One region of the Paenibacillus sp. FSL M8-0228 genome, then DNA from elsewhere that is predicted to be linked to it. Evidence: riboswitches for the same ligand, from Rfam matches in the RefSeq annotation. Region 1 holds a riboswitch; each other region holds the start of a gene.
What was found. A riboswitch is a leader RNA that binds a small molecule or an ion and turns the genes downstream of it on or off. The one in region 1 is predicted to bind glycine.
Positions count from the first base shown of each region.

Region 2: another riboswitch for glycine. It lies ahead of gcvT (glycine cleavage system aminomethyltransferase GcvT); the one in region 1 lies ahead of sdaAB (L-serine ammonia-lyase, iron-sulfur-dependent subunit beta).
Region 3: another riboswitch for glycine. It lies ahead of MKY98_RS20115 (alanine/glycine:cation symporter family protein); the one in region 1 lies ahead of sdaAB (L-serine ammonia-lyase, iron-sulfur-dependent subunit beta).

Region 1 covers NZ_JBBOXA010000001.1:430,601-434,878, forward strand. The annotation lists gene sdaAA (L-serine ammonia-lyase, iron-sulfur-dependent, subunit alpha) at 1-817, opposite strand, end outside; gene sdaAB (L-serine ammonia-lyase, iron-sulfur-dependent subunit beta) at 807-1,496, opposite strand; glycine riboswitch at 1,709-1,824, opposite strand; gene MKY98_RS01940 (DUF6359 domain-containing protein) at 2,040-3,635, shown strand; gene MKY98_RS01945 (ABC transporter ATP-binding protein) at 3,964-4,278, shown strand, end outside.
Region 2 covers NZ_JBBOXA010000001.1:4,244,753-4,249,030, reverse strand. The annotation lists gene gcvPA (aminomethyl-transferring glycine dehydrogenase subunit GcvPA) at 1-484, opposite strand, end outside; gene gcvT (glycine cleavage system aminomethyltransferase GcvT) at 610-1,710, opposite strand; glycine riboswitch at 1,887-1,986, opposite strand; gene gcvH (glycine cleavage system protein GcvH) at 2,379-2,771, shown strand; gene MKY98_RS18940 (PTS mannitol transporter subunit IICB) at 3,198-4,278, shown strand, end outside.
Region 3 covers NZ_JBBOXA010000001.1:4,461,609-4,465,886, reverse strand. The annotation lists gene MKY98_RS20120 (glycoside hydrolase family 1 protein) at 125-1,582, shown strand; glycine riboswitch at 1,748-1,824, shown strand; glycine riboswitch at 1,843-1,937, shown strand; gene MKY98_RS20115 (alanine/glycine:cation symporter family protein) at 2,097-3,515, shown strand; gene MKY98_RS20110 (iron-containing alcohol dehydrogenase) at 3,573-4,278, opposite strand, start outside.

The sequences.
Region 1 (4,278 bases):
CTTTGGCGGTCTCGCGGTGCTTCGACGGCATCGCGCTGCCGACTTCAAGCATCACGTCAATGACTTCGTCAGACGGAATAGCGCTGCGCACACCCGCCAAAGCCATGTCCGCTGCGGCAAGCGCAGTCACGGCTCCCAGCCCGTTGCGCACGATGCACGGAATCTCCACGAGTCCGGCGACGGGGTCGCAAATCAGGCCGAGCGTGTTCTTAAGAGCGAGGCCCACGGCGTGAACAGCCTGTTCAGGCGTACCACCGCGCAGCTCGACCATAGCGCCAGCGGCCATCCCGATAGCTGAGCCAATCTCAGCCTGACAGCCTCCCTCCGCGCCAGAAATGAAGGAGTTGTTGGCGATCACGTAGCCAATGGCTCCAGCGGCGAATAGGCCGTTCACCATATGCTCATCATCCCAGCCGAACCGTTCCTGCGCACTGATGAACACACCAGGGATAACCCCACATGAGCCTGCGGTAGGAGTGGCGACAATGCGACCCATGGATGCATTAACCTCCGACACGGAGAGGGCATAAGCCATGGCGAGCGCGGAGGCATCACCGGAGCAGGTCTCCCCTGACCGCAGATACTCGGCCAGGCGCTTGCCGTCGCCGCCCGTCAATCCACTGCGGGATACGGTGTCTTGTGTCTGACCGCGATGAACGGCTTCCTTCATGATTTCATAATAATCAGACATTTGGCGAAAGATTTCTTCCTCCGTTGTATTCGTTTCTTGTACCTGTTCTTGAATCATCAAGCGGCCAATCGTGGTGGATTCTTCAGCGCATAAAGCGCTGATCTCATGCAGATGGCTAAACCGCATCGGATTCAGCTCCTTTTTTCAAATTAATCATCTTAATTTCATACATATGAGGTAAAGAACGCAGTTCCGCAATCAGTTCAGCTGGAGCAGAACTGTCCGTTTCAATGGCGGTGAGTGCTTCACCATCCCGGCCTTTGCGATCTACGTGCATATAGGCAATGTTAATGTGGGCCGCGCCCAGCGCTGAAGTTATTGCGCCCAATGTACCGGGCTTATCCGAGTGGAGAAGCACCAGCGTAGGCAGCTCCCCGGTCAGATTGACCCGGAATTCGTTGAGTTGCTGGACATGGATGCTGCCGCCGCCGATGGAGGAGCCCAGCAGTGTGCGCTGATCCTCGCCCTTCCACAACTCGAAACGGACGGTGTTCGGATGAGGAGCGGGGAGTCCACTGACGGCGAATTCCACGGTCATCCCGGCTTGCTCGGCCCATTGCTCGGCATCTGGAATCCGGTGATCGTCCGTATCGTAATTAAGCAGTCCTGCGATGAGCGCCAGATCCGTACCGTGTCCTTTATACGTATCGGCAAAGGAGCCGTACAGTGTCATACGGGCACGGTCAGGCTGCGCCCCGAGCCAGTGCCGGGCAACGCGTGCGAGTCGCACCGCGCCTGCGGTGTGTGAACTGGAAGGTCCGGTCATGGCCGGGCCGATAATAGAAAATACATCTTTGAAACGCATGGTGTGGCCCCCTGTATGTTCTAATACCATACTATATGGTATTTCCGCGTCTTTGCGCGGTTATGACGGTTCCTAATGCTGACGCACAATGTGAGCACAAAAAAAGGACAGGATAAGGAAGTTTCCCTTATCTCTGTCCTCGTTACCTGAGAGTTTCGTGCGGTGTTCTTACCGCCTTACCCCTTGGGTGGCTTGCGCTCTCTCCAGAGTTGCGTCAGATGACGATACATGGACCTGAGAGATTATCCGCCAGCCGGGTGCTGGCGTCTTGCTCCTTCGGTGCCGCCAGAGTGTAAGCCTCCTGGACAGACTCTCCCGTCATCTTCATTCGCGTATACCGTTCTACATGTCTTTCTTAGCGTAATGTATGACGTGCTCGGTGTCAATCACAGGGTTTAATTTTTACATAAACAGGTGCATTTCCAATAAAAAAGATTAAAGTTTACATAATTACGGATGAAATCAGGAAGGAATTAGAAGATTGGCGGCTAATCTGATAGAGGACAAGTACATTTATGGAAATCATAGGAGGGATATTGACGTATGGTAAAAGGCTTGCGGTTCACAGGTTCACGCTTAAAAGGGATGCTGCATCTAGCAGCGATCGTTTCACTGCTGATCGGGATCTTCGTTCCGTTCGGTCAGATCAAGGCAGAGGGAGCATTGACAGTAGCCGAAGCACTTCAGGGCCAAAGCAGTGGAGGTACGGTGACGGTAGAAGGTTATATCGTCGGACATGCCACCGGATCGAAAACGGCTAACTTTTCTTCTCCGTTTGCGAATGATTTTAACGTACTGATTGCCGACCAGGCCAATGAACGTAGCACGTCTAATCTATTGGATGTACAGCTGACATCCGCGTACAGAGGGCAATTTGGGCTAACAGGCCATCCTGAGCTGATTGGCAGCAAAATCCGTGTGACGGGTACACTCGGCGCCTACAATAATTTTGGTGGAGTGAAAAGCCCAAGCGCTGTTGAACTGGTGAACGGAAGCGAGCCAGGGGAACCTGGTGAACCTGAACCTGGCAACCCGGGTCAACCCGGTACTACATTGCCGGATGGAAAAGGCAAAAAGGTGCTGCTCGATAATACGCACGCACAGACCGCTGGTGCAGCAGATTGGGTCATTGAAGGCGCCTTCTCCGACTTTGCCAATGGACTGCGTAATGTAGGCTTTACGGTAGACCCATTAAATCGTCCCATTCCTTTTACTTATGGAGAGCAGGCCATAACCTATGACAAGCTGCGCCAATATGATGTGTTCATTATTGGTGAAGCGAATGTTGCCTTTAAGGCATCCGAGCAGGCTGCCCTGCTGCAATACGTGAATAACGGAGGGAGCGTCTTCTTCATCTCCGATCATTATAATGCAGATCGTAACAAAAACCGTTGGGATTCCTCCGAGGTTATGAATGGCTACCGTCGTGGAGCCTATACTAATCCGGCCAAAGGCATGACTGCAGAAGAGGCTGCATCACCGGCAATGCAAGGATTAACAAGCTCCGATTGGCTGGCGGCCAACTTTGGCGTTCGTTTCCGTTACAATGCGCTCGGTGATGTGAATGCTACCGACATTGTAGCCGCAGATCAATCTTTCGGTATTACCAAGGGTGTGCGCTCGATTGCCATGCATGCAGGATCTACGCTGGCTATTATTGATCCTACCAAGGCTAAAGGCATTGCTTATATCCCTTCAGGCACGAAAAAATGGGGGAATGCGGTAGATCAGGGGGTTTATAACGGCGGGGGCCGTGCGGAAGGACCTTATGCCGCTATCTCCAAGGTAGGCCATGGCAAGGCGGCATTCATCGGTGATTCTTCCCCTGTAGAAGATGCTACACCGAAATATGTGCGTGAGGAAAACGGACAGTCGAAGAAGACATATGATGGCTTCAAAGAAGTGGATGATTCAACCTTCCTGGTGCAAACGGTTCAATGGCTTGCATGGAAGCAGGACTACACGAAATTGTCTGATGTGGCAGGTTTGACTCTGGATCAACCAACGAAGCTTCTGCCATTCGAAGAGCCTGCGGCGTCCACGGAACCACAGCCTGAGCCTTGGTCTGCTCCGGCAGCAGGCTACAAATGGTACGATCCTAGAACATTCAAGTCTGGCTCCTATGGAGCGGCTTCGTAAATTATATTGTCAGGAGCTCAATGTGAGCTTGGGTTAGTTAGTCGTTTGATCCCTGCTGAGGGATCAGGCGACTTTTTTTGTGATGAAAATTAACCTGTGGTTGGTTATTTCATTACATTTTGTGCCAGAAAGGCCGCACTATTGCTGGATCATTGATTTTTTAAATGATGTTGATAGCATAATCTTAATTGATATATCCATATACTGGTGATAGGATGTATTCAAATTATTCCGACAAAAACGGTATGTAATGTTCATGAGAGGTTTTAAACATCAAACATGGTGAGAATAAGCGGGACAAGACCATGGAGAATGGAGGAAGCGCGCATTGAATACCGAACCTGTGTTGGAAATTAAAGGATTATCCGTATCTTTTCGCATCCAGGATCAATATCACCCCGCAGTCGACCATCTGGATCTGACGGTCAACCCCAATGAAGTGCTGGCTGTAGTCGGAGAATCCGGCTGTGGCAAAAGCGCGTTAGCGCTTTCGATCCCGCAACTGCATGACATGGAACGCACGCGTGTAGAGGGGGAGGTCTTTTTTAAAGGAACGGACTTGAACCGTCTTTCCTCAGGGCAAATGAATAAAATCCGCGGAGCGGGAATTGGCATGATCTTTCAGGACCCGTTGACAGCACTC
Region 2 (4,278 bases), 3.8 Mb from region 1:
ATACGATAAGCTGTTTACGGCGGGTAGCTGCGGCGGACAGTGAGCCCGCTTCCGCCAGTGCAGTCGCTCCGTCGTACATGCTGGCATTAGCTACAGCCATGCCCGTCAATTCGCAAATATACGACTGAAATTCGAAAATGGCTTGTAGCTCGCCTTGGCTTACTTCCGGCTGATAGGGGGTGTAGGCTGTATAGAATTCCGAGCGTGAAGTGATGTGCTGGATGACCGACGGAATATGATGATCATAAATTCCTGCGCCAAGAAAGCTGGCATGTGTGTCTGTATTGGCGTTGTGTCCAGCCAGCTCGGCCAAGTGGCGGGTTAAGGCTTTCTCATCGAGTCGAGAAGAAAGAGGGAGTTCCCCTTGATATCGAATGGCCTCTGGAATGTCACTGAATAAATCATCAATGGATGATACACCCACCACACGCAGCATTTCGGTTTGATCTTGTTCAGTCATAGGGAGATAACGATGCTGCTTCATAGGTTCTGGCTCCTTTCGAAAAGCAAAATTTTAAATCGTAATTAGCTAATAAAAAAGTGTGAGCTGAAAAACCCGGAAGTTCATATCTGACATGTTTGCTTTATTGGAATGAAGAGAGTTTAAGATTAGCGCGGGCGTTTATAAAAGGGTGCTGCCACTACCTCGGCACGCAGGCGTTTGCCACGAATCTCAACCTCCAGCGGTGTGGAGAGGGCACTAAAACGACTGTCCACCAAGGCGAGGCCCAGATTACGCTTCAAGGTGGGCGACTGAGTCCCCGTTGTGACCTCACCGATGCGTTGTCCTTCTGCGAATACCGGATAATGGGCGCGTGGGATGCCGCGATCAATCATTTCCAGCCCGATCAATTTACGAGGAATCCCTTGATCTTTCTGACGTTGCAGTGCTTCTCTACCGATAAAATCTCCTTTATTCAGCTTGACGAAGTACCCTAGACCGGCTTCAAGTGGTGAAATCGTGGCAGATAGCTCCTGTCCGTACAGCGGCAACCGAGCCTCAAAGCGTAGTGTATCCCGAGCACCAAGTCCAGCGGGAATCAGCCCATACGACTCACCGGAACGAAGCAAACCCTCCCATACGGCGGGTGCTTCCGCAGCAGGTACATAAAATTCAAAACCGTCTTCGCCCGTATATCCGGTTCGTGAGACGAGTGCTTTTGCTCCGAACAATGGCACGTTCTCATGAAAGTGGAAAGATGCCAGATTCGTAATATCCGTATCTGCCACGGCTGCGGCAATACGTGCTGCTTCCGGTCCCTGCAATGCCAGCAATGCTATTGCATCAGACACATTCTCCATGTGAACGGATGCAGGCACATGACGAAGTAACCAATCCCAATCCTTATCAATGTTGGAGGCGTTCACAACGAGCATGTAGCGCTCCGGTCCTTTGCAGTAAATAAGCAGGTCGTCTACTACACCTCCATCGGGGTAACACAGGAGTGAATATTGTGCCTGACCTGGTTCCAACTGGCTGACATCATTCGTGGTCACCCTTTGTAGAAAAGCTTCGGCCTCTTTGCCTTCAACCAAAAACTCACCCATATGCGATACATCGAATAAACCCGCACGTTGCCGGACGGCCTCATGCTCCTTTTGGATACCGCTAAACTGAACGGGGAGCTCCCAGCCGCCAAAGTCAATACAACGAACCCCAGACTGCGTCCCGTAGGACGAATATAGCGGTGTTTTTCGCAAATTAGTCATGTTTCCACTCCTATCCGGTGTGATCGGCAAAACAAAAAAGACAGGCCGAAAAAAACGTATAGACAGCAGTCTATACTCTTTTTTCAGCTCTGTCCTTGATACCAGAAAGTTACCCCGGTATGTACCGGGTTTCCTCTTGGGTGATCCGCTCCAATAGCGAATGCTCTCCAGAGATGCGTCCGGCAGAGGTCCTTTTGCCTGAGAGATTCACCTGCAATGCAGGCTTACTCCTTCGGCGCTACCTTCGGGATCAGCAGTATATTACCTGGCTTTGCAGATAACAACTTGATCCGATTCGCGTGCACAACTGTCTCACAAGCGGCAACAGCTATGCGAATCTTTTTGGCAGTCTCTCCCTCTGCGTTCATCCGCGTTTGCAGTTGTCGGGTGTTTCCCAAAGTATTTGCTATAACCCATTAATACGCAAATTCATTCAAAATGTCAATAAAAATGTCATCAAAAACAATAGAAAAAACATTTAATATATAAATAAGGATATGTAAGCGTTTGTTATAAATTATTATATTTTTATATAGAGCGCTATAGGAGGTGATATGAAGTATTTTTGTTAGTATTATTGACATGAGTGTTCGTATTGTCATAATCTTAACCTGTCTAATACAGGTGAGCAAATGCGATTTTATTCATATGGAAGTGAGGGGAACAGAATGGGTGAAGTGAAGCAGCAACTTTGGTATACAGACGAACATGAGTGGGTTCAGCGGACAGAGAATGGAACGGTGCGGATTGGTATTACAGACTTTGCACAGCACCAACTGGGTGATATTGTTTTTGTAGAATTACCTGAGGCGGGAGTAACGATTGAGCAGGGAGCGGAGATCGGTACGATTGAATCGGTGAAGACGGTATCCGACCTTTTTGCTCCGGTGACGGGAACCATATTAAAAGTGAATGAAGCGCTGGAAGGTACACCTGAGCTAGTGAATGAATCTCCATATGACAAAGGTTGGATGGTAGAAGTAGAGATGGATAAAGATGTGGAGGAATCATTGGGCAAACTACTGTCGGCGGATCAGTATGAGCAGTTGATTTCGGAGTAATAAATAGAGCAATGCAGCATGAAATAATAGCGTGTTATTCGGAATTTTATATTGATTTTTAATTGAATAAGAGCATCGTTAGTTTGCTCGATTTTTGTATAAAATAGTCGCTATGATTTGACGTAGCGGCTATTTTTTTGTCTTTTTTTGAAAACGTAATTACGTGTGTTGTTCTGATATAGTGGGTTGTCCCCATATAGGAATCATACATAATCCAGCGCGGTTTTTCGACTAATTTCTATAGCTACAGGTCATATTAAGAAGAATTATGCAGGTATAATATCTTCCTGGATAATTTAAATTTAAATGTTGTCATCAACGTTCATGACGAAAGTACGTTTTCATTTCGTTGATGAAGATAGCGCTGTCATTTAGTATGAATTTTAAGAAAAGGTAGTGATGCTTACCTACAAGGAGGATTTGAATATGAGTACATTGGACGCAAAGCCAAGTTCAAAAGGAGGCACTCGTGTCGCCGTACAGCGTTTTGGCCGTTTTCTTAGCGGTATGGTTATGCCCAATATGGGAGCCTTTATTGCGTGGGGGTTGATTACGGCACTCTTTATTCCGACCGGATGGTTCCCGAACGAAGGTTTTGCACAGTTGGTTGATCCGATGAAAAATTATTTGTTGCCGCTGCTGATTGGTTATACAGGGGGCACGATGATTCACGGACAGCGTGGAGGTGTGATCGGTGCCATCATGACGATGGGTGTCATAGTAGGAGCCGATATCCCGATGTTCCTGGGCGCGATGGTAGCTGGTCCGCTGGCTGCGTGGATATTGAAGAAGTTCGACAAGGCCATTGAAGGCAAAGTCAGATCAGGCTTTGAAATGCTGGTCAATAATTTTTCGGCCGGGATTATCGGTGCCATTCTAGCACTGCTTGCCCATGTGGCGATCGGCCCGGTTGTACAAATGATCAGTCAAGTGTTGTCGGCAGGGGTACAGTTCCTCGTGAACGCGGGGCTATTGCCGCTTGTCAACCTCATTATTGAGCCCGGAAAAGTATTATTTTTAAACAACGCGCTGAATCACGGAGTATTGAGTCCGATTGCGTTGGAGGAAGCTGCAAGAACAGGCAAATCCGTACTGTTCATGCTGGAATCCAACCCTGGGCCGGGGCTTGGTATTTTGCTGGCCTACTGTCTGTTCGGTAAAGGCTCTGCGAAGTCGTCAGCTCCTGGCGCAGTCATCATTCATTTTTTCGGCGGGATTCATGAAATTTATTTCCCTTATATTTTGATGAAGCCGATTCTGATTCTTGCAGCTATAGCTGGCGGTGTTGTGGGAACCTTCTGTTTCATGTTGACAGGTGCCGGACTGGTTGCTGCTCCTTCACCGGGTAGTATCATCGCCTATTTTCTAATGACGCCAAAAGGTGGATATTTGCCAATGCTGAGCGGGGTGATCGCTGCTGCGGTCGTATCCTTTGCTGTTGCAGCAGTGTTACTCAAGACAGGTAAGCAACAAGAAGAGGGGCTGGAGGAAGCTGCATCTCGCCTGA
Region 3 (4,278 bases), 4.0 Mb from region 1:
AGCATCTGTCAATGCATTTCAAAGGAGAACGGTTACCGTTAGGTATGGATTCACATTTGCAGCATTTGATGGGATTACTTAGGCCAAAGTAAAAATCTTATATACGGAAAGAGGTCTTTATACCATGACGAAGATGCTAAAAGGATTTCCGAAAAACTTCTTGTGGGGCGGGGCAACTGCAGCCAACCAATTGGAAGGTGCTTTTGACGTAGATGGAAAAGGCTTGTCCAGCGCAGACATGATTGCTTATGTACCCAAAGCGGAACGTAAGAACGATCACGCTATAGAGATTTCGTCCGAGCGACTCGAAGACATTTTGGCAGGCAAAGTCAATGCCCGTTTCCCAAAACGTGAAGGTGTGGACTTTTACCACCACTACAAAGAAGATATTGCATTGTTCGCTGAAATGGGCTTTAAAGTATTTCGTATGTCCATCCACTGGTCGCGGATTTTCCCGAATGGCTATGATCACGAGCCGAATGAAGCAGGATTGCAATTCTACGACAATGTATTTGATGAGCTGCGCAAATATAATATTGAGCCCTTGGTAACATTGTCACATTATGAAACACCGCTAGGTCTGACTCAGAAGTATAATGGCTGGCTGGGTCGTGAAGTCATACAGCATTACGTCAATTATGCCGAAACGGTGTTTACACGCTATAAGGATAAAGTAAAATACTGGCTGACCTTTAATGAAATCAATGTAATGACCATGAGTCCGTTCACCGGTGGCGGTGTGGTTATTGACCGTGTAGAAAACAAACAGCAAGCGATATATCAAGCATTGCATCATCAATTTGTAGCTAGTGCACTGGCAACCAAACGGGGACATGAGATCATCCCGGGTGCTCAGATCGGCTGTATGTTGGCACGTATAGAAAGCTATCCACATACGTGTAACCCAGCGGATATACTGAAAGCCCAGCATGAAAATCAGATGAACCTATTCTTTACGGATGTGCATGCCCGTGGGGAATATTCCAACTATATGAATCGTTATTTTGAAGAAAATAATATTGTGATCCAGACAGAACCCGGCGATGACGAAATTTTGAAAAATAATACGGTTGATTTTATCTCATTTAGCTACTACATGACCTTGACCGTATCGGCAGGTCCAGAAGGCGAGAAAGCAGCAGGAAACCTGATTGGCGGCGTGAAAAATCCGTATCTGCAGTCCTCCGACTGGGGATGGCAGATCGATCCGATCGGCCTGCGTGTTACACTGAATACGTTTTATGATCGCTATCAAAAGCCTCTGTTCATCGTGGAAAATGGCTTGGGTGCATATGATAAGGTGGAAGAGGACGGCTCTGTGCATGACACGTATCGCATTGATTACTTGCGTCAGCATATTGTCCAAATGAAGGAAGCGATTGCCGACGGTGTTGATCTGATTGGTTACACCAACTGGGGCCCTATCGACCTTGTGAGCATGTCTACTTCCGAAATGTCCAAGCGCTACGGATTTATTTACGTTGATCTGGATGATGACGGTAACGGAACGCTCAAACGCTCCAAAAAAGACTCTTTTAACTGGTATAAAAATGTGATAGCAACCAATGGTGAAGAATTGTAATTTCATATCGTCTCGGGCGGGTATAGCAGAGGACATCCTAAGGATGCAATCTGCTGTACCCGCTTTTTTGATAGACATAATAATATTTCAGAGGGCTTCACAAACTTTTCACTTGTAATAAGCTGAAAGTTTTCTGTATAATGAATAAAAATTTCATATGTCTGGTTGATGTTTGCGGGAGATGGAACGAAAGTTCCGACCGAAGGGGCAAAACTCTCAGGTGCTTAGGCTGTTTACAGCCACAAGCGGGGACCGTAAACGGACAGAACTCTGGAGAGACCCTTAATTGGGCGCCGAAGGTGCACCGCAGAGAACATCTGCTTAAACTCTCAGGCAAAAGGACAGAGACGCGAATAACCTGTGACAGGGAATGCCCTAGGCTTTTTTATGAGCTATTAGAGGCAGAAACCTGCACAAGATGGTTGTATTTTTTCGTGCCTTTAACCTCTCCAGGAGTCGAATCAGCTGATTTGACTCTTTTTTGTTTTCTAATATGCTGGAGGAGCGGGTTGAAATGAATTTGGTACATGTGTTAGAAGCGATTAGCAGTTGGATATGGGGGGCGCCTCTCATCATTCTTGTCATGGGAACGGGGTTGTGGCTGACCATACGTCTGAAAATGTTGCAGGTATTCCGCCTGCCCCTGGCGATCAAGCTGATCGGTAAGGCCCCGAATGAAGGCAGCGGGGATGTAAGTAGTTTTGCGGCTTTGAGTACGGCGCTAGCGGCTACAGTTGGCACAGGAAGTATTGTCGGCGTAGCGACAGCCATTAAGCTGGGCGGGCCGGGTGCCTTGTTCTGGATGGTCGTTGCAGCCTTTTTTGGGATGGCGACGAAATATGCGGAAGGTGTACTTGCAGTAAAATACCGGGTGAAGGATCGGAATGGACAATTTTCCGGCGGCCCGATGTATTATATTGAGAAAGGTCTAGGACGTCGTTTTAAACCGCTGGCGATGCTGTTTGCTTTTTCGGGCATGCTGGTGGCGTTGTTCGGGATTGGAACGTTTCCGCAGGTCAAAGCGATTGTATCTTCGACGGAAAACAGTTTTGGCGTTCCGCCCATTGTAACGGCACTGATTATAGCTATCCTTACTGGACTGGTTACTATTGGAGGACTCAAAAGCATTGCCAAGGTATCGACGAAGGTCGTTCCTTTTAAAACAGGCTTGTACGTACTGATCTGTCTCATCGTACTGATTCGGTTTGCTGACCAGCTTCCTGCCGCAATTGCGCTGGTGCTCCATTCGGCATTTTCAACTACATCTGCAACGGGCGGATTTGCCGGAGCTACGATTATGCTGGCGATGCGAAGTGGGGTAGCCAGAGGTATTTTTGCCAATGAGGCCGGATTGGGGAGCGCACCGATTGCAGCCGCAGCTGCCAAAACCAAATGGCCTGCGGAGCAAGGGTTGATTTCCATGACAGGCGTGTTTATTGATACGATGGTTATTTGTGTGATGACCGGGTTGACGCTACTGGTTAGCGGTGTGTGGAGCGGGCCTACCGATGCGGGTCTGATGACTCAGCAAGCATTTTCCAGCGCATTCCCGCTGGGGGCAGAACTGCTCACAATTATTCTGATTATGTTCGCGTTCACCACCATGCTCGGCTGGAACTATTACGGGGAACGCTGTGTTGAATATTTGCTTGGGGTCAAGTGGATTAAGCCATACCGTTATCTGTTCATTCTACTCGTTGGCGGGGGCGCGTTCATTAAACTGGATGCGATTTGGCTGCTGGCAGATATCTTTAACGCAATGATGGCTTTCCCGAACCTGATTGCACTGCTCGGCTTATCAGGCATTGTCGTTGCAGAAACCCGAACCTATATGGATTCTCTGAATTCTAGTAAGAAAAAGGGCATTCTTGCAGGTGCCAGTGTAGGGGCAGCTATTCAAGTAGAAGAAAAGGGACAAACGGTTAATTCATAAATTTCAAAAGGGAGTGCTCTCAGCCATCACAGGCTTGAGGACACTCCCTTTTGAATGTTATAACGATGCACGCAAAATAGCTAAAATATCTTCTTGATTCAGCTTTTTATAATTACCGAAGCCTCCATATTCCATTTCACGGGCTGCAATGGTTGCGATTTTTTCCAATTGCTCATCATTAATATTGTAATCGGCCAGGGTGGAAGGGGCACCGAGACTTGTCCAGAATGCACTAAGACGGTCAATACCCTCCAAAGCGATTTCTCTATCTGTTTTATCTACGGTGTCTAAGTCAAACATGCTGAGCATCAGCCGTTTCATGCGTGCAGCATCCTGATCCACCGTATGTCTCATCCAGTTGGGGAATAGGATCGCCAGACCGCCAGCATGAGGAATATCATATACAGCAGATAATGCATGTTCAATCGTATGCGAAGCCCAGTCCCCGAAGTAGCCCATTTGCAGTGTTCCGTTAAGAGCAATCGTTCCGGCATATAAAATCGTTTCGCGATGCTCGTAGTTGTGCAAATCCTCCAACAGCTTAGGTGCAGTTTCGATTACGGTTTGCAGCACGGAAAAGCACATACGATCTTGCAACGGTGTATTTTTAACATTGTGAAAATACTGTTCAAATACATGGCTCATCATATCCACCATGCCATATACCGTCTGATCACGTGGCACAGAGAAGGTGTTTTTTGGGTCCAGAATCGAAAACTTCGGATGCGTCACCGCGCTGCCCCATACGTATTTTTCGTTCGTT